Regions from separate parts of the Bradyrhizobium sp. USDA 10063 genome, predicted to be linked through region 1. Evidence: predicted binding sites of a transcription regulator. Region 1 holds the regulator's gene; the other holds the start of a gene.
What was found. Region 1 encodes PhoB, which activates phosphate uptake and scavenging genes when phosphate is short. Its sites were predicted from a motif close to TGTCATNNANCTGTCAT; they were not measured.
Positions count from the first base shown of each region.

Region 2: the regulator PhoB is predicted to act here: its motif matches at 4,409-4,425, upstream of ACVJGD_RS29720 (alkaline phosphatase D family protein).

Region 1 is NZ_JBSSGP010000002.1:4,983,513-4,998,848, forward strand. It holds partial or broken gene ACVJGD_RS25595 (acetylornithine transaminase) at 1-504, opposite strand, end outside; gene ACVJGD_RS25600 (GcrA family cell cycle regulator) at 996-1,511, shown strand; gene phoB (phosphate regulon transcriptional regulator PhoB) at 1,665-2,372, opposite strand; gene phoU (phosphate signaling complex protein PhoU) at 2,483-3,199, opposite strand; gene pstB (phosphate ABC transporter ATP-binding protein PstB) at 3,211-4,032, opposite strand; gene pstA (phosphate ABC transporter permease PstA) at 4,029-4,874, opposite strand; gene pstC (phosphate ABC transporter permease subunit PstC) at 4,878-5,867, opposite strand; gene pstS (phosphate ABC transporter substrate-binding protein PstS) at 6,062-7,072, opposite strand; gene ACVJGD_RS25635 (ATP-binding protein) at 7,216-8,514, opposite strand; gene ACVJGD_RS25640 (lysylphosphatidylglycerol synthase domain-containing protein) at 8,547-9,602, opposite strand; partial or broken gene ACVJGD_RS25645 (hypothetical protein) at 9,916-10,213, opposite strand; gene ACVJGD_RS25650 (OmpA family protein) at 10,213-11,607, opposite strand; gene ACVJGD_RS25655 (polysaccharide deacetylase family protein) at 11,776-12,837, shown strand; gene ACVJGD_RS25660 (SDR family oxidoreductase) at 13,029-13,838, shown strand; gene boxB (benzoyl-CoA 2,3-epoxidase subunit BoxB) at 13,975-15,336, opposite strand, start outside.
Region 2 is NZ_JBSSGP010000002.1:5,820,981-5,836,316, reverse strand. It holds gene ACVJGD_RS29745 (hypothetical protein) at 1-363, shown strand, start outside; gene ACVJGD_RS29740 (TAXI family TRAP transporter solute-binding subunit) at 382-1,557, shown strand; gene ACVJGD_RS29735 (YkvA family protein) at 1,554-1,943, opposite strand; gene ACVJGD_RS29730 (4a-hydroxytetrahydrobiopterin dehydratase) at 2,043-2,342, opposite strand; gene ACVJGD_RS29725 (TAXI family TRAP transporter solute-binding subunit) at 2,516-3,964, shown strand; gene ACVJGD_RS29720 (alkaline phosphatase D family protein) at 4,491-6,038, shown strand; gene ACVJGD_RS29715 (response regulator) at 6,191-6,559, opposite strand; gene ACVJGD_RS29710 (Crp/Fnr family transcriptional regulator) at 6,763-7,524, shown strand; gene typA (translational GTPase TypA) at 7,948-9,774, shown strand; gene ACVJGD_RS29700 (flavin monoamine oxidase family protein) at 9,941-11,188, shown strand; gene ACVJGD_RS29695 (thiol-disulfide oxidoreductase DCC family protein) at 11,288-11,695, opposite strand; gene ACVJGD_RS29690 (DUF2269 family protein) at 11,763-12,230, opposite strand; gene ACVJGD_RS29685 (alpha/beta hydrolase family protein) at 12,227-13,111, opposite strand; gene ACVJGD_RS29680 (N-acetyltransferase family protein) at 13,401-13,910, shown strand; gene ppa (inorganic diphosphatase) at 14,079-14,606, shown strand; gene ACVJGD_RS29670 (M20 family peptidase) at 14,670-15,336, shown strand, end outside.

The DNA.
Region 1 (15,336 bases):
ATGTCGCCGTGCGGCACCTGGTCGAAGCCGTCCATCGGCGGACCGAAGCCCTCGAGATATTTGGCGGCGCCGGTCGCGGCGAGCGTCGCGAGCGTACGGGCCGTGGAAGGCGCCGTCGAAGGTGATGATGCGATAGCGTTCCGGGCGCCCCTTCGAGAAGTGATAGTGGCGCACGAGCTTGATCACGCCCTCCATCGCTTCAGCGCCGGAATTGCAGAAGAACACGAGGTCCGCAAAACTCTGCTCGCACAGCCGCGCGGCCAGCTTCTCGCCGTCCGGGCTCTTGAACAGGTTCGACATGTGCCAGAGCTTTGTCGCCTGTTCCTGCAGCGCCTTCACCAGATGCGGATGGGCGTGGCCGAGCGCGTTCACCGCGACGCCGGAGGTGAAATCGAGATAGCGCTCGCCCTTGGTCGAGATCAGCCAGCAGCCTTCGCCGCGCTCGAAGCCGAGATCGGCCCTGGCAAAAACGGGAAGCAGATGCGACGTGGCGCTGTCGGTCATGGCGATCACTGAAGAGTTTCAGACAAGCCTTTTCAGATAAGCCCTGGCGGCGTGAGGCACGCGGCTAGATGCTCATCCAGCGAAAACAAAACGTGCCGCCTTTGCAGGGCGGCACGTAGAGGCATTCTATGCGCGCGGCGGGTGCTGTCAATCGCCACGAAGCCGCCAAGCTGCGCTGCAAAGTACAGGTATTCCGTAGCTTTCCGGTGTGGTGGAAAAGCCCGATTGCAATCCCTAAATGTCGGAACATGTGGACGCACAGGCGCGGACTCTTGCGCCAGAGTCACGCCATATTGTAGCGTCTGGGCTGTCGGGTACGACATCTCGTGCGGCGGTTTTGATCCCAAGAGTTCTCTGTGTGCAGCGTACACGTTCGGGCGCGCTTTTCGCGCCCGGCGAGCCTTAAGGGATTCTGCCCGCAGGGATTTTTGAGATTTGGCATCGCAGCGCCGTCCAAGGATCGGCCGGCGCAACGCGAAGGGAAACATGCGATGACGGTATTGACCTGGTCCGACGAACGCGTCGAGCAGTTGAAGAAGCTCTGGGAAGCCGGGCTTTCGGCGAGCCAGATCGCTGCGGAACTCGGCAACGTGACGCGCAATGCGGTGATCGGCAAGGTTCATCGGTTGGGCCTGTCTGGCCGCGCCAAGAGTCCCGCTGCGGCAGCGCCGCGGCAGCGCAAGGCGCGTCCCGCACAGCCGATGATGCGGGTGGCGCGACCGGTCTCCCGCGGCAACACCGCGCTCGCCCATGTCTTCGAGGTGGAGGTGGAAGCCGACCCGGTCGCCTATGACAATGTGGTGCCGATGAACCAGCGCCTGTCGCTGCTCGAATTGAACGAGGCCACCTGCCACTGGCCGGTCGGCGATCCCTCGAGCCCGGAATTCTTCTTCTGCGGCGGCAAGGCGCTTCCCGGCCTGCCCTATTGCGCGCACCACTCGCGGGTCGCCTACCAGCCGGCGGCCGACCGCCGCCGTCCGACAGCCAAGCCGTCACACGGCAAGTAAGCCGGGTTGCATCAACGAATGTCGTCCCGCGAACGCCGGGACCCATAACCACAGGTGTTCGTGGTTACTGCCCGCTGGGGCCCAGCGTGTTCAAACAAATGGCTGCGGTGGTTATGGGTCCCGGATCAAGCCCGGGACGACGAGTCAGCGATCTTACGATGGCTCGGCCTTCGCGAAGCGATCATCCAGCGCGTAGCCGGCGCCGCGCACGGTGCGGATCGGGTCCTGCTCGCGGCCGGGATTGAGCAATTTGCGCAGGCGGCCGATGTGGACGTCGACGGTGCGCTCGTCGATATAGATGTCGCGGCCCCAGACGCTGTCGAGCAATTGCTCGCGGCTGAACACGCGGCCCGGATGCTCCAGGAAGAACTCCAGCAGCCGATATTCGGTCGGGCCGAGATCGATCGGCCGGCCCGAGCGCGCGACGCGGCGCTTCTCGCGATCGAGTTCGATGTCGCCATAGGTGAGCACGGTGGCGAGCCGCTCCGGGCTTGCCCGACGCAACAGGCCCTTCACCCGTGCAAGCAGCTCGGGCACCGAGAACGGCTTGACGATGTAGTCGTCGGCGCCGGTAGCCAGCCCTCTCACGCGCTCGCTTTCCTCGCCGCGCGCGGTCAGCATGATGATCGGGAGCTGCTTGGTCTCGGGCCGCGCCCGCAGGCGGCGGCACAGCTCGATGCCGGAGAGCCCCGGCAGCATCCAGTCGAGCACGACAAGGTCGGGAATGCGTTCCTTGAGCCTTGTGTCCGCATCGTCTCCACGGGCGACCGTTTCGACATCATAGCCTTCTGCATCGAGATTGTAGCGCAACAGCGTCGTCAGCGCTTCTTCGTCTTCGACCACCAGAATGCGAGCGCTCATCGGCTTGGCTTCTCCTATAGCGGGACGACTCTCTGCTCAATCGTCATCCCGCTCGTCAATGTTTGAGCATGATCCTGTCGGAAACCGGGTTCGGTTTTCCGGATCGTGCGCTAGTTACCTGGAACAGTGGTAGCGAACGTCGTCATATCCCCCTTCGGACGCTTGTCGGTCATCTGCTGACCCTCGATCATGTAGAAGACCGTTTCAGCGATGTTCGTGGCGTGGTCGCCGATCCGCTCGATGTTCTTGGCGCAGAACATCAGGTGGATGCAGAACGAGATGTTGCGCGGATCTTCCATCATGTAGGTGAGGAGTTCGCGGAACAGCGAGGTGCAGATCGCGTCCACTTCCTCGTCGCTCTTCCAGACGTTCATCGCCGCCGGCAGATCGTGCGCGGCATAGGCGTCGAGCACGGATTTGACCTGCGACAGCACGAGGTCGGTCATGTGCTCCAGGCCGCGGATCAACTTGAGCGGCTGGAAGTCGTTTTCCAGCGCGGCGACGCGCTTGCCCATGTTCTTGGCGAGGTCGCCGATCCGCTCGAGGTCGGTCGCCACCCGCATCGCGCCCACGATCTCGCGCAGGTCGACGGCCATCGGCTGGCGGCGGGCGATCGTCAGCACGGCGCGCTCTTCGATCACGCGCTGCAGGCTGTCGATCTCGATGTCGGAAGCGACGACACGCTTGCCTAGCGCGATGTCGCGGCGGATCAGCGCATCGACGGATTCGGTAATCATCCGTTCGACCAGCCCGCCCATCTCCGCGACCAGGCGGGTCAGTTCCTGAAGATCGCTGTCGAACGCCTTGGCGGTATGTTCAGAAGCCATGATGTCCCTCCTCAGCCGAACCGGCCGGTAATGTAGTCCTGGGTGCGTCGATCGCTCGGCGAGGTGAAGATCTTGCTGGTGTCGTCGAACTCGATCAGTTCGCCCAGATACATGAAGGCGGTCTTGTCTGAGACGCGCGCCGCCTGCTGCATGTTATGCGTGACGATCGCGATCGTGTAGTCCTCCGACAGCTCCTGGATCAATTCCTCGACCTTGGCGGTCGAGATCGGATCGAGCGCCGAGCAGGGCTCGTCGAACAGGATCACTTCGGGCCGCACCGCAACCGTACGGGCGATGCAGAGGCGCTGCTGCTGGCCGCCGGAGAGGCTCAGGCCGGAGGCGTTGAGCTTGTCCTTGACCTCGTTCCACAGCGCGCCGCCGCGCAGGGCCTTCTCGACGCGCCCGTCCATTTCGGACTTCGAGATCTTCTCGTAGAGGCGGATGCCGAAGGCGATGTTCTCATAGATCGTCATCGGGAACGGCGTCGGCTTCTGGAACACCATCCCGATCCGCGCCCGCAGCAGGTTGAGGTCGAGCTTAGGGTCAAGGATGTTGGTCTGGTCCAGCATCAACTGCCCGGTGGCGCGCTGGCCCGGATAGAGATCGTACATCCGGTTGAAGATCCGCAGCAGCGTTGACTTGCCGCAACCGGACGGACCGATGAAGGCGGTGACGCGGTTGGTTCCGAGCGTCAGGTTGATGTTCTTCAGCGCGTGGTGCTCGCCGTAATAGAAGTTGAGGCTGCGCGCGGTCACCTTCGGCGGCGCTTCCGGCAGCGACTTCTGGGGAATGGCCGCGCTCGGGCTGGTCGTCGATACGGACAGATCGGTCATTTTGCGCTCCTTTCGGCGCCGAGGATGCGCGCGCCGATGTTGAGCGCGAGCACGGTCAAGGTGATGAGCAAAGCGCCGCTCCAGGCAAGTTCCTTCCAATAGGCGTAGGGGCTTTGCACGAAGTTGTTGATGGTCACCGGCAGGTTCGCCATCGTCTTGGTCAGGTTCAGGCTGAAGAACTGGTTGGACAGCGCGGTGAACAACAGCGGCGCGGTCTCGCCGGCAACGCGGGCGGTCGCCAGCAGCACGCCCGTGATCAGGCCGGAGCGCGCCGCGCGATAGGCGATCCTCTTGATCACCAGCGAGCGCGGAAGGCCAAGCGCCGACGCCGCCTCGCGCAGCGGGTTCGGGACGAGCAGCAGCATGTCCTCGGTGGTGCGCAGCACGACGGGGATGACGATCACCGCCAGCGCCAGGCAGCCGGCCAGTGCAGAGAAGCCGCCCATCGGCACGACGACGGCGCCATAGATGAACAGGCCGATGATGATCGACGGCGCGCTCAGGAGGATGTCGTTGATGAAGCGGATCACCGAGGTGAGCCGGTCATGCTTGCCGTATTCGGCGAGATAGGTGCCGGCAAACAGGCCGAGCGGCGCGCCGATGCCGACGCCGATCACGGTCATGATCAACGAACCGACGATCGCGTTCAAGAGGCCGCCATCGGTGGAGCCGGGCGGCGGCGTGTTCTTCGTGAACACGTCGAGGCTAAGGCCGGCGAGACCGTTGTAGAACAGCGTGAACAGGATCAGCGCCAGCCAGGTCACCCCGAACGCGGCAGCGGCGATGCAAAGCCCGCGGACGATGATGTCGTTGCGGCGGCGGGACCTGTAAATCGGATTCATGGCTCAGTTCCCAGCCTTCTTTTCCAGACGCATCAGCATCAGTCGCGCGCAGGCGAGAACAATGAACGTCAGCACGAACAGCAAGAGGCCGAGCAGGATCAGGCCCGACTGGTGCAATCCGTCACTCTCGGCGAATTCGCTCGCGATCGCCGCCGAGATCGTAGTGCCCGGGGCGAAGATCGACGAGGAGATGCGGAACGAGTTGCCGATGATGAAGGTCACGGCCATGGTCTCGCCGAGCGCGCGGCCGAGCGCCAGCATGATGCCGCCGATCACGCCGACGCGGGTATAGGGGATCACGACGTTGCGGACGACTTCCCAGGTGGTGCAGCCGACCCCGTAGGCCGCCTCCTTGAGGACGGGTGGCACCGTCTTGAACACGTCGACCGAGATTGCCGTAATGAAGGGCAGCACCATGATCGCCAGGATCAGCGCGGCGTTGAACAGGCTGAGATAGGACGGCGGGCCTGCGAACACCGCGCCCAGCACCGGCACGCCGTCGAACAGGCGGATCATGAACGGCTGGAAGGTATTGGCGAGGAACGGGCCCAGCACGAAGAAGCCCCACATGCCGTAGATGATCGAGGGGATGCCGGCGAGCAGCTCCACTGCGATGCCGATCGGGCGGCGCAGCCATTGCGGACAGAGCTCGGTGAGGAACACGGCGATGCCGATGCCGACGGGGATGGCGATCATCATTGCGATCACCGAGGTGATCAGCGTGCCATAGATCGGCCCGAGCGCACCAAGCACCGGCGGATCGGCCGATGGCGCCCAGCGTTGCGTCGACAGGAAGGCGAGGCCGTATTCCTTGATCGCCGGCCAGGCGCCGACGATCAGCGAAAGGATGATGCCGCCGAGGATCAGGAGCACCGAAATCGCGCAGGCCCGGGTGATCCAGTAGAAGGTGATGTCACCGAGTTTGAAAGCGCTGAGGGCCTTGGCACGATCGTAAGGTCCAGCCGCCGTCATTACGTCGCCTTGAACGGCCATGTCTGCCACGCCAATCCCCTGTGTTGACTTGATACAATAAAAAGGTCGCTTCCGCGTGAGCGATCCTGTTGACGATCAGTCCGGCGTCACTCCGGGGTCCGAAGACCAGACCCGGAACCCCCCAGGGATTCCGGGATCACTTTCAGTGCTCGCGCCCCGGAAGATGATGGGGCGCGAGGCTTGCGACGCAAGGCTCAGCTCTTGATGTCCGACGACCAGGTCTTTTCGATCAGCTTGACGACCGATTCCGGCATCGGAATGTAGTCGAGCTCCTCGGCCATCTTGCCGCCCTTCTCGAACGACCACTTGAAGAACTTGATGGCTTCGGCCGAAGCCGCCTTATCCGCCGGCTGCTTGTGCATCAGGATGAAGGTCGCCGCCGTGATCGGCCAGGAGCCGTCGCCCGGCTGGTCGGTCAGGATCACGTAGTAGCCCGGAGCCTTGGACCAGTCGGCATTGGACGCGGCCGCCTGGAAAGCTGCCATGGTCGGCTGCACGGTCTTGCCGGCCTTGTTGATCATGGAAGCGTAGGTCAGCTTGTTCTGCTTGGCGTAGGCATATTCGACATAGCCGATGGCGTTCTTGGTCTGGCTGATATTGCCGGCCACGCCCTCATTACCCTTGGCGCCGACACCGACCGGCCATTCGACCGCGGTACCCGAGCCGACCTTGGACTTCCAGTCGGCGCTCGCCTTCGAGAGATAGTCGGTGAAGTTGAACGTGGTACCCGAGCCGTCGGAACGGCGGACCACCGTGATCGCGTCGGACGGCAGCTTCAGCTTCGGATTGAGCTTGGCGATCGCCGCATCGTCCCACTTGGTGATCTTGCCGAGATAGATGTTGGCAAGCACATCGCCCGACAGCACCAACTCGCCCGGCTTCACGCCTTCGAGATTCACGACCGGCACGATCGCGCCCATCACCATCGGCCACTGGGAGAGGCCATCCTTTTCAAGCTGCTCGGGCTTGAGCGGAGCATCGCTGGCGCCGAAGGTCACGGTCTTGGCCTGGATCTGCTTGATGCCGGCGCCCGAACCGATCGACTGATAGTTCAGGCCGTTGCCGGTCTCCTTCTTATAGGCGTCCGCCCACTTGGAATAGATCGGGAACGGAAATGTCGCGCCCGCGCCGGTGATATCGGCCGCAAAGGCCGACGTCGAAACGGCGACCAGGCCGGCAGCGACGATTGTCCTAAAGAAATTCATGGGGTGGTCTCCATCCTGTGAGCGAACGCGCCGGATGCGCCCGATCGCGCTCACGCCGGTCCGTTTAGGAGCGGTCGATGCTCGTTTTACGAAGGTTGGATGACAGTTGGATGACACATCCAAGCAATTGAAATTGCTTGTTTTTATGCCGCTGCAGCAGTCTTTACCTGGGGAAAACAGGCGGTAAAAGTAGCGCCGTTTTTCGGCACGCTTTCGATCAAAAGACGGCCGCGATGACGGTTAAGAATATGTTTCACCAAGGATAATCCGAGCCCGGTTCCGCCCTGGGCGCGGCTGTCGCCGACATCCACCCGATAGAAGCGCTCGGTCAGCCGCGGCAGGTGTTCTGGAGCAATGCCGGGACCGAAATCACGCACCATGACCCGGATCTCCGGGGTCCCCTCGCCGGAGGTGGCCTCCTTCAGCGAGACGATCACCTTGCCGCCGGAGGCGCCGTATTTCAGCGCGTTCTCGATCAGGTTCTCGAACAACCGCAACAATTCCTCGCGGTCGCCCGCGATCATGACCGGCGTCTCCGGAAGCTCGATCTCGATCACAACCTGCCGCTCGCGCGCCAGCGGCTCCAGGCCGTCGGCGACCTGACGGATGATCGGGATCAGGTCGACGCAGGTGTCGGGGCGGACATGGGCCGAGAGCTCGACGCGCGACAGCGACAACAGATCGTCGATCAGCCGCGCCATCCGGGTGGCCTGGGTGTGCATGATGCCGAGGAAGCGCTCCCGCGCCCGCGGATCGTCCCTGGCCGGCCCCTGCAGGGTGTCGATGAAGCCCGACAGCGCGGCGAGCGGCGTCCGCAGTTCGTGGCTGGCATTGGCGACGAAGTCGGCGCGCATTTCCTCGACCCGGCGCAGCGGCGTCAGGTCGTGGAAGGTCATCAGCATGCATTTGTCGGTGCCGCCGAACAGCGTCGGCACCGGCACCGGCGTGATCACCAATTCCATCCAGCGATCGACCGGGACATGGTCGAGATAGGAAGCGCGCCGCGGCTCGGTGGTGGCGATCGCCTCGCGCAGCGCGGTGATGATCTCGGGCGAGCGCAGCGCGAACTGCGCCAGCTCGTTCTTGCGCAATGCCGGCGCGAGCTGGGCCGCCGCGGCATTGAGGTGGATGACGCGGCCGGCGCGGTCGAGCAGCACAGCCGGGTCCGGCATGCCGGCAACGACGGCGGCAACCGCCCCGGTCTCGACCGGGTTGACGCTGCGGGTATCCTCGCGGGAGGCCGCCACGTCGTGCAGGCGCCAGGGGACCAGCGCCGCGGCGGCAATGCAAAGGAACACCGCAGAAGCCCGGATCAGCGAGAGTTCATCGAGCGCAACCAGCACGCTGAGCGCCAGCCCCGCCGCAAGCAGGACAATGGCCGAATGCCGCAGCCGGTCGGGCCACGGCGAGAAGAAGGAGGAAGAGGATTCGTGAAGTGCCATGGAGCCGGCTTCTTCCTGTTCAGGCGACGGCGTCAGGCGCTGGTGTCTCCACGCTCGCGGACATAAATGGCCTCATGTCGCGGTTCGGCGTCGGGGCCAGCAGCCAAATGGCGCAGCCGCTTGATTCGCGTTCCGAGGATAACCTCCCGAAGCGTCAGCAAGATTACAGATATGACAAAGGGTGAAATATAGTAGAGCATCCGGAACAAGAGCATGCCGCCGAGCAGATCCTCGCGGTCCATCTGCCAGAGGCCGACCAGCATGGCGGCGTCGAATACGCCAAGGCCGCCGGGCGAGTGGCTGGCAAAGCCCAATAGCGTCGCCGAGACGAAAATGACGGCCACCACGATGAAGCCGAGATTGGGCTCGTCGGGCACCAGCACATACATCGCCAGCGCGCAGAAGGCGAGGTCGACGATGCCGATGCAGATTTGCAGGAGCGTCAGGGGCCCGCCCGGCAGCGTCACTGTCCAGGGCCCGCGGCCGACGACCCGCGGCTGGGTCCAGACCCAGACCACATAAGCCACCAGCGCGACGATGATCGCGAATGCCGCGATCCGATTGAGCCAGGGCGGAAGCTGGTCGATCGAAGCGGCGGCCTCCGGGTGATAGGCAATCCCGATGCCGAGCACGGCGGCATTGCCGAGCCAGAAGGTCAGCCCGGCCAGGAAGCAGATCTTGGCGACATCGATCGCGTTCAGCCCCCAGGCCGAATAGATGCGGTAGCGCACCGCCCCGCCGGTGAAGACGCTGGCGCCGACATTGTGCCCGATCGAATAGGAGGTGAAGGCGGCGAGCGCGTTGATGCGGTAGGGAACGTGGCTGTGGCCGATCGCGCGCACCGCGAACAGATCGTAGAAGGTCAGCGTGAAATAGCCGGCGGCCACGAACAGCGCCGCCAGGGCGATCTGACGCGGCTCGGTGCCCTTGATGGCCTCCAGCACCTCATTGGTGTCGATGCCGCGGAGCATGTGATAGAGCACGTAGCAGGCGATCGCGATGACCGTGATGCTGATCGCAACGCCGAATTTGTGCAGGACCTGCTTCTGGCGCAGAAACGCGATCGCCCTGCGGATTGCTTCCAGCATCTAGACCTCGAATTGCGATCCCGCGACGACGGCTACCGGGCGAACCCCGCCGACGCTCCGCTGCTCCCTCTCGCCTGTCGTAGCGCGTTTCGGGCCGAAGTGGAATTCGCCTGACGACGATAAAACGCGCATCTTCAACACATTAGGGGGAGTACATGACAGCGGCTGCACAGTTTTGCTGCATTCTCGCCGATCCGACAAGGCTTTGACACGTTGGCGCCCGCCGCGGCCAGTCAGCGCCGATGCGACCGAACGTCCCGGCGGCGGCCATCGGGAGCACGAAAACCTCGCCTGGCCGCCTCATCCGACCGCCTCACCTGGCCGGCTGGCTGCGCGAGACCACCCAGTCACGCAGCCAAGACCCCGCCAGGCATCCGGCGAGGTAGAGCGCGAACATGATCAGGAACAGATCGAGCCAATAGCCGAAGCGACCGGGAACGACGTGGCCGAGCGCAAGGGCGATCAGGATCGCGGCGAGCAGCGCCAGCCATCGCGCCGAGCTTCCGCGACACGCCTTCCCCGCGCTGCACCACCGATATCCAGCCCATCGCAAGGCCGATCAACAGCGCTGCGAGCAGCCAACCCCAGAAGAATGTCGCCAGATGGGCCATCACTTCACCACGAAATCGATGCGGCGGTTCTGCGCCTTGCCTTCTTCGCTGTCGTTGCCGGCGAGCGGCTGCGTAGCGCCATAGCCGACCGCCTGGAAGCGCGTCGCCGGCAGGCCCGCCTTGACCAGATAGTCCATCACCGCCTCCGCGCGCCGCTCCGAGAGCGCCTGGTTGGCGCTCTCATCGCCGTCGCTATCGGTGTGGCCGGCGATCTCGATCGTGGCATTCGGGCAGCGCAATGCGGTCTCGGTCAGGCGGTCGAGCAGGCCGATCGAGTCCGCGGAGATATCGGCCTTGCCCGATTCAAAGCGGATCCTCGCCTTCGACAGGAGCTCGGTGAAGAGCTGCTGGCACACGGTCGCATCCACCGGCGACGCCGCCGGCTTCACCGAAATATCGGCCTTGTACTGCCAGCCTTGCGGAAAGTCGCGGCCGAGGCCGGCGCGGATCTGGTTGGCGGCGGCGTCATAGAACGCATCGCCCGACAGCTTCACTTCGCGATCGGTCACCACGAGCGTACCGGTCGACAGCCGCGACAAGGCGCTGAGCGCCGGCACTACGGCGTTGGCAAAACCGGAAGGGGCGCCCACGCTCGCTTTGAGATTGTCGACGACCTTCTCCGAGAAGAACTTGCGTCCGGCGGCCGCGACGAGCGCGGCGTGAACGTTGTTGTCGGGCACATAGCCGGTGAGCGTCACGGTCACCGCGACCGGATCCTTGTAGGCCTGGAAAATGTAAGGCGGCGCCTTGATGTCGTTGGCCGCGACCGAATAGCCCTCGGGCAGATTCCGCAGCGCCGCCGCGATCGCCTCGCGTCCGCCGAGCTCGCGCGCCATGCCCGACAGGTTGACCTTGGTGTCGGTCAGCGTGATCTTGCCATCCTTCAGCTTGCCGATCTGGTCCAGCAGCAGCAGTGCCGCGCTGTCGAAGCGCGGCGGGGCGCCGCGCGCGAGCGACATCTGGTCGGCGACTTCGAGGCCGCCCAGCGCATTGCGCGCCGCGTCGAGAAGCTTGCCCTTGCTCGATGGTAACGGCGCACTGCCTGTGAGCGTCACCCGGACGACGTCGCGCTCGGCCGACCAGACAAAAGGCTTTGCTTCGGGCACGAGCCGCGTCTCGTCATTGACGAGGCGCACGCCGGGCACCGCCTCGACGGAGGCCACCGCGCTCTGACGGCCCTCCTCCGAGAACGCCTCCGCCGCAAAGGTCACGTCCCGGCCGGCGACCGCGATCCTGCGCTTGTCAAGGATGGTGTCCTTGAGCGCGGCGTTTGATCGCGCGGCGAGATCAGCCTCCACGGTTGCGGTCGAGGTCCAGGCCGCGATACCCCAACAGATGACCAGCGGAATCACGCCCGGCCACCACTTGCGACTCCACTTGAAAAGTTCGTGCATTCGGGGTCCTGGCTCCGGAACCAGAGAGAAAACAAACCCTTGGCTGACTGTCAAACCCGAAATACCGCGTCTGGTGAAGAGCCGCGTATAACCGGGCCGGCTAACCGTTTGTTCAGCGGTGGTTCGCTAATTTCGACCCGTAATGCAACCGGCCGGCCGATTTCGTGGATGAAAAAACAGCTCAGAAAAACCGTTATCCGCGCCGGACTCGAAGCGCTGTATTTCTCGGGAGCCCATTTCCTGCTGCGACCAATCTTCGCAGGCGTTGGCGCGATTTTCATGCTGCACCACGTCCGGCCACGCCGCAACGATGAGTTCCAGCCGAACTATCACCTCGAGGTTGAACCGGAGTTCCTGCGCGCGATGCTGGAGCATCTGCGCTCGCTCGACATCGACATCGTCACCATGGACGAGATGCACCGGCGGATGGCCGAACGCGATTTCGCGCGGCGCTTTGCCTGCTTCACCTTCGACGACGGCTATCGCGACAACCGCGACCATGCACTGCCCGTCATGCGCGAGTTCGACGCGCCGTTCATTGTCTATGTCGCCAGCGATTTCGCCGAAGGGACCGGGCGGCTGTGGTGGATCGCGCTGGAGCGGGTGATCTCCAAGGTGGCCGTGATCGAGGCGCCGATCGGCGGAACGATGACGCCGATCGATACCTCGACGCCGGAGGCGAAACACACAGCTTTCGAGCGGCTGCACGATTGGCTGCGCAGCTTGCCGGGCGAGCAAGATGTGAAGCGCGAGGTCTCGGCGCTGTGCGCGCGCCATGATGTCGACGAGACGATGATCGCGCGCGAGTTCTGCATGTCCTGGGACGAACTCAAGGAATTTGCCAACGATCCGCTGGTGACGATCGGTGCGCACACCGTCACCCATTGCAATCTCGCCCGGCAGGCGGAGGACGTGGCGGCGTTCGAGATGACGGCCAGCCGAGAGCGAATCGAAGCAGCGCTGGCGCGGCCGGTGCTGCATCTCGCCTATCCCTATGGCGACAAGATCGCCGCCGGCCAGCGCGAATTTGCGCTCGCCAGCGCCGCGGGCTTCAAGACCGCAGTGACGACGCGGCCAGGCATGATCTTTTCGGAAAGCGCCGACCACCTGACCGCGCTGCAGCGCGTCTCGCTCAATGGTAATTACCAGGAAGCACGCATTATCCCCGTCCTCACCTCCGGCGCGGCTACCGCCGTCTGGAACGGCTTCCGCCGCATCGACGCGGCGTAGCTTACCGTCGTCCCGGGCTTGACCCGGGACCCATAGCCACAAGCGTTTGTGGCATGCTCCGCTACCACCGCTTGCTCGTGCCACAACGTACATTGGTGGTTATGGATCCCGCTTTCGCGGGGACGACGAGACTTTCTTGACTCGCTTCCCTGCTCCTTTCACAACCATCCGCAACGCAATTGGAGGGATGCATGTTCAAGGATCTGTTTTCACTCAAGGGCCGTATCGCGCTGGTAACGGGCGGATCGCGCGGCATCGGCAGGATGATCGCCGCGGGCTTCCTCGCGCAAGGTGCGGCGAAGGTCTACATCACCGCGCGGAAAGCCGGACCGTGCGAGGAAACGGCAAAGGAGCTTTCGGCCGAATATGAGGGCGAGTGCATCGCGCTGCCGATCGACATCTCCACTCTCGCCGGCATCGAGATGCTGGCGGCCGAGATCAAGAAGCGCGAGCCGAGGCTCGACATCCTCGTCAACAATGCGGGAGCCGCGTGGGGCGCGGATTTCGACGAGTTTCCGGAAAGCGGCTGGGACAAGGTGATGAACCTCAACGTCAAGTCGCCGTTCTTCCTGACCAAGGCACTGGCCGCGCCGCTGCGCGCCGCCGCGAGCGCCGAGCGGCCCGCGAAGGTGATCAATATCGCCTCGATCGATGGCATTTTCGTCAACCCGATGGAGACCTATTCCTATGCCGCCAGCAAGGCCGGCCTGATCCACCTGACGCGGCGGATGGCGGTGAAGCTGATCAATGACCATGTGGCGGTCACCGCGATCGCGCCGGGGCCGTTCAAGTCGGACATGAACCGCGCCGCGCGCGACCATGCCGACGAAGTGGCGACGCGGGTGCCGTCGGGCCGCGTCGGCACCGACGAGGACATGGCGGGTGCTGCGATCTATCTCGCCTCCCGCGCCGGCGATTATGTCGTCGGCGCCACCATCACGGTGGACGGCGGCATCGTCTACGCGAATGCCGGGATCAAGGGCAGCGGCTGGGATTCGTGACGATAATTTCGCTGTCGTCCCGCCTTGAGCCGGGACCCATACCGCGTTGCGCTATCGATTTTGGTAAGGTCGGAGACGCCGTTCCTTAACTACACACGCCTGTGGTTATGGGTCCCTGCTTTCGCAGGGACGACGGCTAGCTCTCGATCTTCACATACTCGAAATCGCCGGGCTTGTTGTCGATGCCGACTTTCGGCGGCGATATCCAGGAGGCGAATTTGCCGATCTCGGTGACCGGCTTCATCAGGGAGGCGATGAACTCGCCGTCTTCCTTCGAGGGCAGCCATTCGTTGTTGCGCTTCGCCCAGGTGGCATCGTCGATCAGGATGCCCTCGGGCGTCGCCTCGACGTCCTTGAACTCGCCGATCGCGCGGTGGAAGGCGACGTGCGGCACCGCGAGCTTGAAGTCGTAGCCGGCGGTCGAGATGACCTTGTTCCAGCGCAGCATGCCCTTGACGCAGTCCTGGGTGTAGTCGTCGCGCAGGCGCATGTTGAGCGCGGTCAGCGCGGGTTCGTCGACCAGCTTGAGTTCGCCGTCGATCAGCTTCAGCACCGGATAGGTCGAGTTCTGGAGCTGATGATCGTCATCGATCGTCGTCTCCTTGTAGCGACCCTTGATGCCGGCGTTGAAGGCGTTGGCGGCGTTGGTCGAGACTTCCGAACCGAACAGATCGAGCGACAGCGAATAGTGCAGATTCAGCTTCTTCTGGATGGTCGGCAGGTCGATCACCCCTAACGCCCGCACTTTCGCGATATCGGTCGGATCCTCGATGCCGGCCTCCCGCATCGCCTCGCAGGTCCGCTGCACGACACGGCTGATGCCGGTCTCGCCGACGAACATGTGGTGCGCTTCTTCCGTCAGCATGAAGCGGCAGGTGCGCGACAGCGGGTCGAAGCCGGATTGCGCCAGCGAATGCAACTGCATCTTGCCGTCGCGGTCGGTGAAATAGGTGAACATGAAGAAGGAGAGCCAGTCCGGCGTCTTCTCATTGAAGGCTCCCAGCATGCGTGGGCTATCCGTGTCGCCGGAGCGGCGGCGCAAGAGCTCGTCCGCCTCCTCGCGGCCGTCACGGCCGAAATATTTCTGCAGGAGATAGACCATCGCCCAGAGATGGCGGCCTTCCTCGACATTGACCTGGAACAGGTTGCGCATGTCGTAGAGCGAGGGCGCGGTCTTGCCGAGGTGGCGCTGCTGTTCGACGGAAGCAGGCTCGGTGTCGCCCTGGATCACGATCAGCCGCCGCAGCATGGCGCGGTGCTCGCCCGGCACTTCCTGCCAGGCCGGCTCGCCATAATGGGCGCCGAACGGCACCACGCGGTTCTCTTCCTGCGGCGCGAGCAGGATGCCCCAGCGATATTCGGGCATCTTGACATAATCGAACTTGGCCCAGCCGCGCGGATCGACCGAATAGGCGGTGCGCAGATAGACCAGCGACTGCTGGAAGCCTTCCGGCCCCATGTCGCTCCACCAGTCCATGTAGCCGGGATGCCAGCCCTC
Region 2 (15,336 bases), 840 kb from region 1:
CCAACTGCCGCTCCACCCGCACCGTCGGCCGCACAAGCGGCACCGCCTGCTGCGCCGCCGGCGCCGGTCCCGCAGGCAAGACGGGTCAGTCCCGACGAGCTCAGCGCCCTGATGAAGCGGGCCAACGGCCTGCTTGCGATCGGCGATATCGCCGCCGCACGGCTGCTGCTTGAGCGCGCCGCCGATGCGCAGGAGGCCGATGCGGCGCTGCTGCTGGCGCGGACCTACGATCCCCTGGTGTTGGGAACGAAGGATGCGCGCGCGATCACGCCCGATCCGGCTCAGGCGCGGATCTGGTACCGCCGGGCGGCCGAGCTTGGCTCGCAGCACGCCCAGCAGCGTCTCACGCAAATGCAAGACTGAACCAGTTCGAGGAAACACATGCGACGCTTGTTTGGAGTGGCGTTATTCGCCCTGACGATAATCTGCGGCCCGGCAGCGCGGGCCGAGGAAACCGAATATGACCCGGCCAAGGTCAGCGACAGCCTCAGGGCCATTTTCCAGTTCGGCTCGGTCGCCACCAAGCAGAGCCTGAACGCCAATACGGTGACGCTGATCTCGGGCACGATCGGCGGCACCTACGTCCAGTTCGGCGCCGACCTCGCTTCCGTGCTCGACGACGGCAACAAGTTGCGCGTACTCCCGATCGTCGGGCGCGGTTCGGTGCAGAGCGTCGCCGACATCCTGTTCCTGCAAGGCGTCGATCTCGGCATCGTCCGCGCCGACACGCTCGACTATCTCGAAAGGAAGGGCTTTGCGAAGGACATCAAGAAGCAGTTCAGCTATGTGACCAAGCTCTACAACGAAGAGATGCATGTCGTCGCGCCGAAGACGATCAAGAGCCTGAAGGATCTCGAAGGCAGGATCATCAGCGTCGACCTGCCCAACGGCGGCACCTTCGTAACGGCACTCACGGTGTTCGAGCGGCTCGGCATGAAGGCGAAGTTCGTCTATATCGAGCAGCGCATCGCGATGGAGAAATTGAAGGCCGGTGAAATCGACGCCGTGATCGTGACCGGGGGCAAGCCCTACAAATCGGTCAGCACCTTCAACAATGACGGCCGCTTCCACATCGTCACCGTCGACTATGCCAAGCCGCTGCAGACCGACTATCTGCCGGCGACACTGACCTCGAAGGATTATCCGAACCTGATTGCGGATCAGGAGCGCGTCGACACCATCGCCGTTCCCGCCGTGCTCGCGGCCTATAACTGGGCGCCGAACACGGAACGCTCACGCAAGCTGGCGCTGTTCGTGGACGCGTTCTTCACGAAATTTCCGACCTTCCAGAAGCCGCCGTTTCATCCGAAATGGAAGGAGGTCTCGCTGGCCGCGCCACTACCCGACTGGAATCGGCTGCCGGCGGCCAAGCTATGGCTCGAGAAGCACAGCGTCGAAGCCGTGACGCGCAGTCGCTTCGATGAGTTCCTGAAGCAATCGCCGGCCGCAGCCAAGCTGCAGACGGACGCCGACAAGGAAGCGCTGTTCAAGCAGTTCCAGGCATGGGAAGCAGAGAACAACGCCCGCGCGCAGGTGCGCACGGGCGAAAAGCGCTAGCTCTTCGCCTCCTCGGCCGTCTCGGCGCCGCGCTTCAGCGCGGCGCGGGCGGCTTCGCGGTGCTCCGGCGTGATGTGGCTTGCGACCATGCGGATCGCAGTCGCGAGAATCGCGGCATCATCGGTGAAGCCGAGAATCGGCATCACGTCCGGCATAAAGTCGAACGGCAGGATGAAATAGGCGATGGCGCCAAGCAGCGACGCCTGCACATGGCGCGGCGTCTCCTTGTCGAACGCGCAATAATAGGCCGCCAGCAGGTCCTCGGCGAAAGGCAGTTTCGCCATCACCCGCTTCAGCTTGATCCAGAAACGCCGTCGCACGCTTTCGCGGTCCTGCGCCAGCCGATCGGCCGGCTCGAAACCGACAGTGTGTTCGGATGATGCCATCGGAAGAAGCTCCCTCAGATCGCGGCCGCCGCGCGGCTCCGCGATCCCTCGACCAGGAATTGGGGACCCAAATCCCGGCCCGCAAGATCGAAGGGTCTCTCAGCCAGCCTGCCTGGCGATCTTCTCCATCGCCTTGGCCAGTTCGATGTCGCGCGTCGTGACGCCGCCGGCGTCATGGGTCGCAAGCACCACCTCGACCGTCTTGTAGACGTTCTTCCATTCCGGGTGATGGTCGCGCTTCTCCGCGACCAGCGCGACACGGGTCATGAAGCCGAAGGCCTCGTTGAAATCCCTGAACGTGAAGGTCTTGGCGATCGCCTCGCGTCCGGGTACCTCGGACCAGCCGGACAGTTCCTTCAGCGCCGATTTCCGCGCGTCTGCCGACAACCGCTCTGCCATGGCAAATCTCCCATCTCACTCGCCCCTACCCTAACACGGGCGCCCACGAACCGGATCCGGGCGGAAATTCGGATCTGAAAGCGCGTCCTATCGCCGCTGCTAACCATGACGGGATTGTAACCTCGCCACCGCCGAAATTTTGTTACAATGCGAACGCTAAACGCGTCGGCAGGATGAACCGGAACCTCAAAGGGTTGTTTGCGCGATCGATGACCGGGCCCGACTTCGTCGCCGCTCCAGCTTCGCCTCCGCCGCGTTCGGCGCGACGACGGCTGAGCTTGGTGATGATCGCCGGCGTGCTTGCCATCATCGGCGCACTGGCCGCCGGCTATTACTTCGCGATGCGGCCGGTGAATCTCAGGATCGCGGTCGGCCCTGCCAACAGCGACGACCTCAAGGTCGTCCAGGCGCTGACCCAGGCCTTCAACCAGGGCAACGGCCAAATCCGGCTGCGTCTGATGCAGACCGACGGCGCGGTCGCCAGCGCCGAGGCGCTCGGCGACGGCAAGGCCGACCTTGCCATTATCCGCGGTGATCTGGACGTCCCTAAGAATGCTCAAGCGGTGGCGACGCTACGCAAGAATGTCGTGGCGATCTGGGTGCCGCCGCAGGGCAGAGCGAGGGGCAAGAAGGCCGCGCCGAAAATCACCAAGATCGCGCAGCTTGCCGGCCACCGCGTCGGCGTCGTCGGCCGCACGCCTGCCAACGTCAACCTCTTGAAGGTGATCCTGCAGCAATATGGCGTCGACCCCGCCAAAGTGGAGATCATCCAATTCCCCGCCAACGAGACGGCCGAGGCGATCAAGAGCCAGAAAGCGGACGCCTATCTCGCCGCCGGCCCCGTCAACAGCAAGATCACGACCGACGCGATCGCGGCCTCGACCCGCGACGGCGGCACGCCGACCTTCCTCGCCATCGACGCGGCGGAAGCGATCGCGCAGAACCATCCCGCCTACGAGGCCTCACAAATCCCCGCCGGCTCGCTCGGTGCCGCCGACCGGCCGGAGGACGAGGTCAAGACCATCAGCTTCTCGCACCATATCGTGGCGCGCAGGGGCATTTCCGAATCCACCATCGCCCTCTTCACCCGGCAGCTTTTCTCGATCCGGCAGTCGCTGAAGAACGATTTCCCGCCGGCTGCCAGGATCGAGACGCCGGACACCGACAAGGACGCCACGATTCCCGTGCATCCGGGCGCCGCGGCTTTCGTCGATGGCGACGAGAAGACCTTCCTCGACCGCTATAGCGATTACATCTGGTGGGCGCTGATGCTGGCGTCCGCGATGGGCTCGGCCGGCGCCTGGTTTGCCGGCTACCTGAAGAAGGACGAACGCAGCGTCAACACATCGCAACGCGACCGGCTGCTCGACATGATCGCCGCCGCGCGCCATTGCGATTCGATGGACGAGCTCGACCAGATGCAGGCGGAAGCCGACAACATCCTGCGCGATGCGCTCGCATGCTACGAGCACGGCACGATCGAGGATGGCACGCTGACCGCCTTCAACATCGCGATCGAGCAATTCCACAACGCGGTCACCGACCGCAAGCTGCTGTTGATCAGCATGCCGCAAAACCTGCAGCGCGCCAGCGCGCAATTCCGCGCGGCGGGTACAGCCTGAGTACTTCACCTCTCCCGCTTGCGGGAGAGGTCGCTGCGCCCCCGGCGCAGCGGGCGAGGGCTCTCTCTCCTCCTGGGGAATCCCAATGCGGAGACACCCCCACCCCAACCCTCCCCCGCAAGCGCAGGGCTATCGCATATGGCTGTTTGGTGGCTGTGAACGAGGCGGGCCTCATGGTTCGAGACGCGCCGCAAGCGGCGCTCCTCACCATGAGGGTCTAAGATCCCGCCGCGAAATCAGACCTCATCCTGAGGAGCACGCCCAAGCGTGCGTCTCGAGGATGGGCCGCGAAGGGACCGCCCACCAAGTTCTATTTCATATGCGATAGCCCTGCCCGCAAGCGGGAGAGGGGGCGCAGTGTGCACCGCGGATGCAATTCGTCCAGATCACATCGAAAGCATGATCCAATTCGTCGGATGGGATTGTGATTGCAATGATCGCCGGCGTAATCGCTTCGTCATAGAATCCTTCTAGGTCTGTTGCGACATTTCGGCGCATCTGGCGCCGGACCGACGGAGGCTCGCAAATGACGTTCAGGATTTCCCGCCGAAAATTCCTCTCTTCAGCCGCGGCCGGCGCCGGCATCGTCGCGATGCCCTATCTTTCCCGCGCCGCCGACCGGCCGGCGGTCACCCATGGCGTGCAGTCCGGCGATGTCGGCCTGGACGGCGGCGTGGTCTGGGCGCGCGCCGACCGGCCGTCGCAGATGATGGTCGAGGTCGCCACCGCCGAATCCTTCAAGGACGCGCGCGCGCTGCCGCCGATTGCGGCGCTGCCCGAAAGCGATTTCACCGCCAAGATGCTGTTGGAAAACCTGCCCTCCGGCCAGGACATCTTCTATCGCGTCCGCTTCCGCGACCTCGCCCATGTCAACGTCATCGGCGAGCCCGTGGTCGGCCGCTTCCGCACCGCGCCCGCCGACCGGCGCGATGTCAGCTTTGTCTGGGGCGGCGACGTCGCCGGCCAGGGCTGGGGCATCAATCCTGACGATGGCGGCATGTTCACCTTCGCCACCATGCGCAAATACAAGCCGGATTTCCTGCTGCATTCCGGCGACACCATCTATGCCGATGGCGTCATTCCGTCCGAAGTGAAGCTCGCCGACGGCAAGCTGTGGAAGAATGTCACCATTCCCGAAAAGGCCAAGGTCGCCGAGACGCTCGACGAATACCGCGCCGCGCACAAGTACAACATGCTCGACGAGCATGTGCGCGGCTTCAATGCGGAGGTGCCGATCTTCGTGCAGTGGGACGACCACGAGGTCACCAACAACTGGTCGCTGTCGAAACAGCTTCCCGCCGCCTACAAGGAGCGCGACGTCAACGTGCTCGCAGCCCGTGCCGCGCGCGCCTTCCATGAGATGTATCCGATGCGCGAAAGCCTCAATGAGCCGGGCCGCGTCTACCGCACGCTCAGCTACGGACCCCATCTGGACGTGTTCATGCTGGATGAGCGCAGCTATCGCGGCCCCAACGGCGCCAACCAGCAGACCAGCTACGGCCCAGAAGCCTATTTCCTCGGCCCGGACCAGCTCGCCTGGCTGAAGCGCGCGCTGCTCAATTCGCGCGCGACCTGGAAGGTGATCGCCTCCGACATGCCGCTCAGCCTCATCGTCTATGACGATGCGGCCAACAGCAAGGGCTCCGAAGCGTTCGCGCAAGGAGACGGCCCGCCGCGCGGCCGCGAGCTCGAGATCGCCGAGATCCTGCGCTTCATCAAGACCGCGGGCATCGTCAACACCGTGTGGCTGACGGCCGACGTGCATTACGCCGCTGCGCATTACTACAATCCGAACAAGGCCCAATTCCAGGAATTCGACCCGTTCTGGGAATTCGTCTCCGGCCCGCTGCATGCCGGCACTTTCGGCCCCAACGAGCTCGACAACACGTTCGGACCCGAGGTGAAGTTCATCAAGGCGCCCGGCGCCGACAAGCAGAACCTGCCGCCATCCGCAGGCATGCAGTTCTTCGGCCACGTCAAGATCGACGGCGCGACCGGGCAGATGACGGTGACCTTGCGCGACCGCGCCGACGTCGCGCTGTGGTCGACCATGCTCGACCCGAAGCCGGTGTAAACAGCAGCGCTGGCCGCCGGCCTCTCCTCATCCCGAGGAGCCGCGAAGCGGCGTCTCGAGGGATGGGCCGCGGGCCTCATGGTTCTCCCGGCGATGCGAAGCATCGTCCGGAGACGCGCCAAGCGGCGCTCCTCACCATGAGGGTCTGCCATTTAAACCCGCTTTCTTAGCGCTGCTTCCAGCGCTTCGCTTGAGCACGGCTTGACCAGGCGCGGCTTGCCGGCCAGCGCGGCGGGAAGCTGCACGTCGGCGCCGTAGCCGGTGACGAAGACATAGGGGATTTGCAGCGAGTCCAGTTTTTCCGCGAGCGCAAAGGTGTTCTCGCGCGCCAGCACGACATCCAGCAGCGCGAAGTCGGGTTGGCGGTGGGCGATGATCTGAAGCGCTTTCGCCACGCTGGTCGCTGTCCGCACCGTCGTCACCCCGAGGCCGAGGATCGTGTCCTCGAAATCGAGGGCGATGATCGGGTCATCCTCGACGATCAACACGTCGGAGGGCATGCCGTTGAAGGCGGGTTCCATGTGCGCGCCATATCCTGTCTTGAAGCATTGATCTGATGGGCCGGCCATGAGCCGGCAGTCGGCACGCTGCCGGCGCCTCACGTGAAGCGCACCGGCGGTTCCCACGTCGAAAGCATCACACTGTGGTTCCGGCGTCTGTTCACTTGTGAACATAAAATCGGGAACGGGTTGACTATCGTCGCGGTTGGAGAGGGGGAGACCCGATGCTTCAACAACGCGGCCAACCGGCCAGCGCCGACCGGCCCTTCAACAACCTGTTGCGCCGTCTGAGCGACGCCGATTATGGGCTGATCTCGCCGCACCTCACGCGCGCCGAGGCCGATGCCAACGCCCTGCTTTACAGCCCCGGCGACGATGTCGAGACCGTATATTTTCCGTGCGGGCCGGGCCTCGTCTCCTACCTCGTGACCAACGAGGACGGTCGCGACGTCGAGACCATCCTGGTCGGCCGCGAAGGCGCTGTCGGCGGCATCGTCAGCCAGGGATTTCTTCCCGCCTATACCCGCATCGTCGTCAAATTCGGCGGACCGTTCGTGCGGATGCCGGTCGGCAGGCTGGAAGCGGCCAAGCTGAAATCGCCTTCGATCCGCAACGTCTTCGCGCGCTATGCCGACTGCATGCTGGCGCAAATCTTCCAGTCGACCGCCTGCAATGCCATCCACTCGATCGAGCAGCGCACCGCCAAATGGATCATCTCGGCCATGGAGCGTACCAATGGCGACTGCGCCGTGCCGCTCACGCATGAGCAGCTCGCCACTCTGCTTGGGGTGGGCCGCAGCTATGCCAGCCGCGTGATCCAGTCCTTCAAGGCCGAGAGCATCCTGGAGACGCGCCGCGGCGCGATTCTGGTCCGCAACCTGGATGGCCTGCGCCTCCGCTCCTGCCTGTGCAACGAGGCCGTCAAGGATCACTTTGAGGAGGTGCTCCGCGGGGTCTATCCGAGCGAAGAAAAAGAGCCCGGATAGGCCTGACCTGCACCTGCGGTGGAGACTGCACTCCCTCTCCCGCTTGCGGGGGAGGGCTGGGGTGGGGGTATCTCCGCGAATCGCACTGTTCTTGTACGCGGAGAGAGCCCCCACCCGGCGCTTGCGCGCCGACCTCCCCCGCACGCGGGAGAGGTGAAGGGGAGCCTTGCTAAGCCCCAAAAACGGCCGGCACCCGGCAAACAACGCATTGTTTTTTGGCCGTTTCTGACTATATTGCGCCGCAAACGCGCAAGCTTTGCCCGGTCCCCTTCGGCCGGGCTTGCTTTTTGAGGCGAACCGCGCCCCGCGAGATTTCAAAGGCTTGAGTGTGATCCGGACCCGGAGGGGCCGTATTTGCCAAGGATCGATCCCGGCTTTCCGGCGAGATCGCTCAAGACCCGTGCATGACCGAAAAGCAGAGCCATGAATCTTCGTAACGTCGCCATCATCGCCCACGTCGACCACGGCAAGACCACCCTGGTGGACCGCCTGCTGCAGCAATCCGGCACGTTCCGCGAGAACCAGAAGGTCGCCGAACGCGCCATGGACTCCAACGACCTCGAGCGCGAACGCGGCATCACCATCCTGGCCAAGGCCGCCTCGGTGCAGTGGAAAGACATCCGCATCAACATCGTCGACACCCCCGGCCACGCCGATTTCGGTGGCGAGGTCGAGCGCATCCTCAACATGGTTGACGGCGCGCTGGTGCTGGTGGACGCCGCCGAAGGCCCGCTGCCGCAGACCAAGTTCGTGGTTTCCAAGGCGCTCAAGGTCGGCTTGAAGCCGATCGTCGTCATCAACAAGGTCGATCGTCCCGACGCGCGGCCCACCGAAGTGATCAACGAGGTGTTCGATCTGTTCGCGGCGCTCGATGCCAGCGAGGAGCAGCTCGATTTCCCGATCCTGTACGGCTCGGCCAAGCAGGGCTGGATGGCGGAGAGCCCGGAAGGTCCGAAGGATCAGGGCATGCAGCCGCTGTTCGACCTGATCGTGCGCCATGTCGCGGCGCCCAAGGTCGAGGAAGGCCCGTTCCGCATGATCGGCACCATCCTCGAGGCCAACCCCTATCTCGGCCGCATCATCACCGGACGCATCTCTTCCGGCATCCTCAAGCCGAACCAACAGGTGAAGGTGTTGAACGCGGAAGGCAAGCTGGTGGAGCAGGGGCGCGTGACAAAGATCCTGGCGTTCCGCGGGCTTGAGCGCACGCCGCTCGATGAGGCCGAAGCCGGCGACATCGTCGCCATTGCCGGCCTGACCAAGGGCACCGTCGCCGACACCTTCTGCGATCCCACCGTCGAGACGCCGCTGCCGGCGCAGCCGATCGATCCGCCGACGGTATCGATGTCCTTCATCGTCAACAACTCGCCGCTCGCCGGCACCGAGGGCGACAAGGTGACGAGCCGCATGATCCGCGACCGCCTGTTGCGCGAGGCGGAGGGCAATGTGGCGCTCCGCGTCACCGAAGCATCCGACAAGGATTCCATGGAAGTCTCCGGCCGCGGCGAACTGCAGCTCGCGATCCTGATCGAGACCATGCGCCGCGAGGGCTTCGAGCTTTCAGTGTCGCGTCCCCGCGTCGTGTTCAAGAAGGACGAGGCGACCGGCCAAGCGCTTGAGCCGATCGAAGAGGTCGTGATCGACGTCGACGAGGAGCATTCCGGCGTCGTCGTGCAAAAGATGAGCGAGCGCAAGGCCGAGATGATCGAGATGCGCCCGTCCGGCGGCAACCGCTTGCGACTCGTGTTCTACGCGCCGACCCGCGGCCTGATCGGCTATCAGGGCGAACTGCTGACCGATACCCGCGGCACTGCGATCATGAACCGCCTGTTCCACGGCTATGCGCCCTACAAGGGCGAGATCCAGGGCCGTCGTAACGGCGTCTTGATCTCAAACGACCAGGGCGAGGCCGTCGCCTACGCCATGTTCAAGCTGGAAGACCGCGGCCCGATGATGATCGAGCCGGGCTGGAAGGTCTACAAGGGCATGATCGTCGGCGAGCACACCCGCGACAACGATCTCGAGATCAATGTGCTGAAGGGCAAGCAGCTCACCAACATCCGCACCACCTCCAAAGATGAAGCGGTGCGCCTGACCCCGCCGATCCGCATGACCCTGGAAAAGGCGCTGGCCTATATCGAGGACGACGAGCTGGTCGAGGTGACGCCGAAGTCGATCCGCCTGCGCAAGAAGCACCTCGATCCGAACGACCGCAAGCGCGCCGAAAAGGCCAAGGAAGCGGTGGCCTAAGTTCACCTTTTCGTCATGCCCCGCGCATGCGGGGCATCCAGTACGCGGCGGCCTTTGGGCTTAAGCATTGATGTCTCTGGAATACTGGATCACCCGCATACGCGGGTGATGACGGCTATGCTCGGGGCGGCTTCAGGCATGCACAGGAACGTGCTAGAGCCGTGCCATGAGTTCCCTCCCCTCCTCAGTCGACGTCGCCATCATCGGCGCAGGCGCAGCCGGCCTTGGCGCTGCCAATGCGCTCAAGGTGTCCGGCCTGTCGGTGATCGTGCTCGAAGCGCGCGACCGCCTCGGTGGAAGAGCGCACACGGTCCAGGCCGCGCCCGATGTGGTGTTCGACGTCGGCTGCGGCTGGCTGCATTCGGCGGACAAGAACAGTTTCATTGCCATCGCGGGACAACTGAATTTCGAGATCGATAAGACCTTGCCGCCCTGGCGCGAGCGCGCCTATGGCAAGGCGTTCCCGCAAGCCGATCGCGATGATTTCATCCGTTCGCTCGACGAGTTCTATGAGCGCGCCTGGGAAGCCGCGCAAACCGGCGAGGACGCGCCTGCCAACCGCTATCTCGAGCCGGGCAACCGCTGGAACCCGATGATCGATGCGATCTCCACCTATGTGAACGGCTGCGAGCTCGATCAGGTCTCGATCCAGGACATGGAGGCTTACGAGGACACCAACATCAATTGGCGCGTGCGGCGCGGCTATGGCGCGCTGATCGCGGCGTACGGTGCCTCATGTCCCGTCACGCTCAACTGCAATGTCACGCTGATCGACCATTCCGGAAAACGCCTGCGCCTCGAAACGTCGCTGGGCACGCTTGCGGCCGATCGCGTGATCGTGACAGTGCCGACCAATTTGATCGCGGATGAAGCGATCCGCTTCTCGCCGGCGCTGCCGGCAAAGGTCGACGCCGCGCGGGGACTGCCGCTCGGCGTCGACGACAAGGTGACGCTCGCGCTTGCCGATGCGGAAGCTTTTCCGAAGGAAGGCAATTTGCGCGGCGCCACCATGCGCACCGAAATGGGCACCTATCACATCCGCCCGTTCGGCCAGCCCTGCATCGAAGGCTTTTTTGGCGGCCGGTTTGCAAGAGAACTGGAAGATGCCGGCGACGGCGCCTTTGCCGCGCACAGCATCGACGAGATCGCGGGCTTCCTCGGCAACGACATCCGCCGCAAGCTGAAGCCGCTGACAGAATCCCGCTGGGCGAACGATCCGTTCGCCCGCGGCGCCTATTCGCACGCACTCCCGGGACGTGCGGGCAAACGCGCCGTGCTCGCCGCGCCGGTCGATGGTCGGCTGTTCTTCGCAGGCGAAGCGACCTCGCCGAACTTCTTCTCCACCGCGCATGGCGCACGCGACTCAGGCGAGCGCGCGGCGGAGGAAGTGTTGGCATCGCTGGCGAAGCGATAGCGGGCTCACTCGTCATTGCGAGCGGAGCGAAGCAATCCATTTCACCACTTGCGGAGGCGTGGATTGCTTCGCTTGCGCTCGCAATGACGGTGGGAAACATCATTCCATCACCCGCGAACGCATATCCGCATCCGGCACAAAGCAAGTCTCGTACTTCCCGAAGATGCGATAGCGGTTGCGGGCGACGAGATTGTAGACGGCGTCGCGCAGCGGCTTTGGCACCGCGAACAGCGCTCGCGTCCAGCGCCAGCCGGGTAACCGGCTCAGCACCGTCAGCGCGGCGTCGGATTTGAAATACGCGACGCCGCCGTGCACGACGGCGTTGGTGTCGGGGTCATTGGGATCGATGCCGAACGCATGGGCCAGCCGCGTGCCATAGTCCGATTGGATCGGCGTGAAGTGGAAGCGGCGGTCCGCGTCGCGCGCGATGACAAAGCGCACCCAGCGCGAGCAGAAGATGCAGACGCCGTCATAGAGGATCACGTCGTCGTCGGGCCAGGGTGTCATCGGTTATCCAGTATCAGCAAGACCGCCAGCATCAGCACGATCGCGGCTCCCGTCTTCACCAGGGTCCCTAAGATGGTTTTGCGATCATCAGCCAGAGAATCAGCATCACCGAGCCGAAGCCGGGGATGCCGAACAGAAACCAGCCGCGGAACAGCGCGAAATAGCGCGGCGGCAGCCTTTCGCCCTTCTCCGCGGCCAGCCTCGCGAGATCGCGCATCTCGATCTGCATGAAGATCACGGGCACCCAGAAGGCTCCCGCGACGGCATAGAGCGCGAGCGAGGCGAGCAGCCAGCCTTCGGCAAGCGAGGTCGACGACATCAGCATCAACAGCCCGCCAGTCGCCGGCTGCAGCAATACCGCCGTCAGCGTGAACACCGCATCGGCGATCACCACGGTCGCGGCCGTGCGCGCGATGAAATCGGCGTCGCCGCTGCGATGCGCCATCAGCATGAAGAAGGCGATGCCCGTGCCGGTGCCGAGGATGACGATGGCGCCGAGCACATGCAGATACTTGACAAAGAAATAGAGCGTCATGGCTTTTTGGCCGCAGCGGCGCGCGGCGCTTTCAGCGCGCGATCGAGTTCTGCCGCCGCAAGCTTAACGCCATTCTCGCTTTCGGGCAGCCAATGACCCTCTCCGCCAGAGGCCGGCAGGATATGAAAATCCGCCCGCCCGCCGGCTTTGCGAAAGGCATCGGCAAGCCGGCGCGACAGCTCGGGCGGAAAATAGCTGTCATTGGCGGCGACGAGCCAAGTCACCGGCACCTTCGCGCTTCGGCCGAACTTTGCCGCGGAAGCCATGAGCGTATGCGGCGCGCAGACCTGATTCGGAAAGTCATTGGCGCGGCCGCCGCGCCCGGGCGCAAAGGCGATGATCGCCGAAATGCCCTCCGGCTTCTCGGCGGCGAGCGCCAGCGCACCCCAGCCGCCGGCGGAATGACCGATGACGACGGCGTGATCCTTCCGGATGAACGGCTGGTCGTGCAGATAATCGAGCGCAAGCCCGATCTGCCCGGCGGTGGCACGAGCCGAGCGTGAATAATCCGCCTCGTCGCAGCCGCCCTGATCCTCCAGGTATGTTCCGCCTGTCGCGCCGTGGCCCAGCCGCTCCGGCAACAGCACGGCAAGGCCGCGTGCGACCAGAAAAGCCGCCAGCGCGCGGTATTCGGGCTGTGGCATCTGCGCCCGGCGCAGCACATTCTGCGTCGTGGCGTGCGCGATCACGGCAAGCGGAAATGGCCCTGCGCCCGGCGGGCGAAACAGCAAGGCGCGAGCCGGCCGCGCGGGATCGGGCGACGGCACCAGCCATTGCTGCCGCCGGTCCGGCTCGCCCTCCTCGCCCCGCGGCCCCAAGATGGGTTGCGCCAGCGCGGGCCCAGAGCCGACCGCCGCGGCAACAAGCAGCGCGAAAATCACTTTAGGTGAATGCATCCTCGGCCTGACGCGACCATGCTGGGCAAACAGGATTCGCCGAAAGACTATCGCGCGAATCAACACTCGGCGCAGTTTTTCACGACACGCTTGCTGACCATATGTCGTCGGCGTGACGCCAGCCCGCCTCCAGCATCACGAACTGGCCGATCGAAGCATCGCATTGTCCTCTTTCGATACAAGTCGTTCAAAAACTGATGCAAAAAGTCCACAGGTTAACCGATAATTAACGATAGAGCTTGAAGGCGGCGCGCCGACTTGCTTTGATTGGATCATGAGCACAACCCTGATAGAGGTCCGGCCGGCCAAAGTTGCGGATGCAGCCGCGGTGGCGGCTACGCACGACGAAGCCTGGCGTTCGGCCTATCAGGGCATCATCCCCGGCGCCGAACTGGAAAAGCTGATCAACCGGCGCGGTCCTTGCTGGTGGGACAGTGCGATCCGCAAGGGCAGCCGCGTCAGCGTGCTGGTGTTCGGCGACAAGATCGCGGGCTATGCCAATTACGGTCGTAACCGCGCCCGCAGCCTGCACTTCGAAGGCGAGATCTACGAGCTCTATCTGCGGCCGGAATTCCAGGGCCTCGGCTTCGGCCGCCGCCTGTTCAATGCCGCCCGCCGCGACCTCGTGCAGAGCGGGCTGAAGAGCATGGTGGTCTGGGCGCTGTCCGATAACGACCCGGCCACGGAATTCTATCGCGCGCTTGGCGGCCGCATGGTGGCGCGCTCTTCGGAGCGGTTCGGGCCGAAATCGCTCGACAAGGTCGCTTTTGCCTGGACCAACTGAGGTCGGGGGCGGCCTCGGGCCGGCGCTATGCGCGCGCGTCAACCAATAGCCCAAAAATCCATCATTTTTCCTCGAAAGTTCGATGGATGGGCGGGCCCAGCCCGCGTATGACAGCAGCAATCACTATTCCTGCCCGGCGCGCCTGCCCTGGCAATCACGGAGTTCTCTATGCGTATTGATGCGGTATCGATCGGAGTGAATCCGCCGCATGACGTCAACGTCATCATCGAAGTGCCGGTCGGCGGTGAGCCGATCAAGTATGAAATGGACAAGGAAGCCGGCACGCTGGTGGTCGACCGCTTCCTCTATACGCCGATGCGCTATCCCGGCAATTACGGCTTCATCCCGCATACGCTTTCAGACGACGGCGACCCCTGCGACGTGCTGATCGTCAATACCCGCGCCATCGTGCCGGGCGCGGTGATGAGCGTGCGGCCGGTCGGGGTGCTGCTGATGGAGGATGAAGCCGGCGGTGATGAGAAGATCCTCGCGGTGCCCTCGTCGAAGCTCACCCAGCGCTACGACAAGGTGAAGAACTACAGCGACCTTCCCCAGATCACGCTGGACCAGATCCAGCACTTCTTCGAGCACTACAAGGATCTCGAGAAAAACAAATGGGTGAAGGTGCTGCGCTGGGGCGATGCCGATGAAGCGCGCAAGCTGATCACCGAGGCGATCGCGCGCGCGAAGAAATAAATAGCCGCGCCCCGAACGCGCGACGCAGCGCTTCCGGGGCGTCGGCGTGTCGAGGGGGGACGATTGCGCCGGCTCATCAAGATCATCGGCAAGGCCCTGCTGCTCCTGCTTGCAGCGGCTGTCGTCCTTGCCGGCGCGGTCGCCTTCAATGTCTTCAGCCGCGGCTCGCGGCAGCTCCAGGTCGAGGCCATCCCGCGCGCAGCCGTTGACGCCGAAGCCGCCGCCACCCGGCTTGCCGAGGCGATCCGGTTCAAGACGATTTCGAGCTTTGAAAAGCCCGAGCAGCATGCCCAGGCGCTGCGCGGCATGCAGGCGCATATCGAGAAGAGCTTCCCGGCGTTTCATGCCGCAGCCAAGCGCGAGATCATCGGCGGCCTGAGCCTGCTCTATACCTGGGAAGGCAGCGATCCGCGGGCGCGGCCGATCGCCCTGCTCGCGCATCAGGACGTGGTTCCGGTCGCGCCCGGCACCGACAAGGACTGGCAGCAGCCGCCCTATGACGGCGTGATCGCCGACGGCTTCATCTGGGGCCGCGGCTCCTGGGACGACAAGGGCAACCTCTATTCGATGCTGGAGGCCGCCGACGCGCTGGCGAAAGCGGGTTTCCACCCGAAGCGGACGATCTATTTCGCCTTCGGCCACGATGAGGAGGTCGCGGGCCCGCGCGGCGCCAAGGTCATCGCCGCGACGCTCGCCTCGCGCGGGATCAAGCTCGACTTCGTGCTCGACG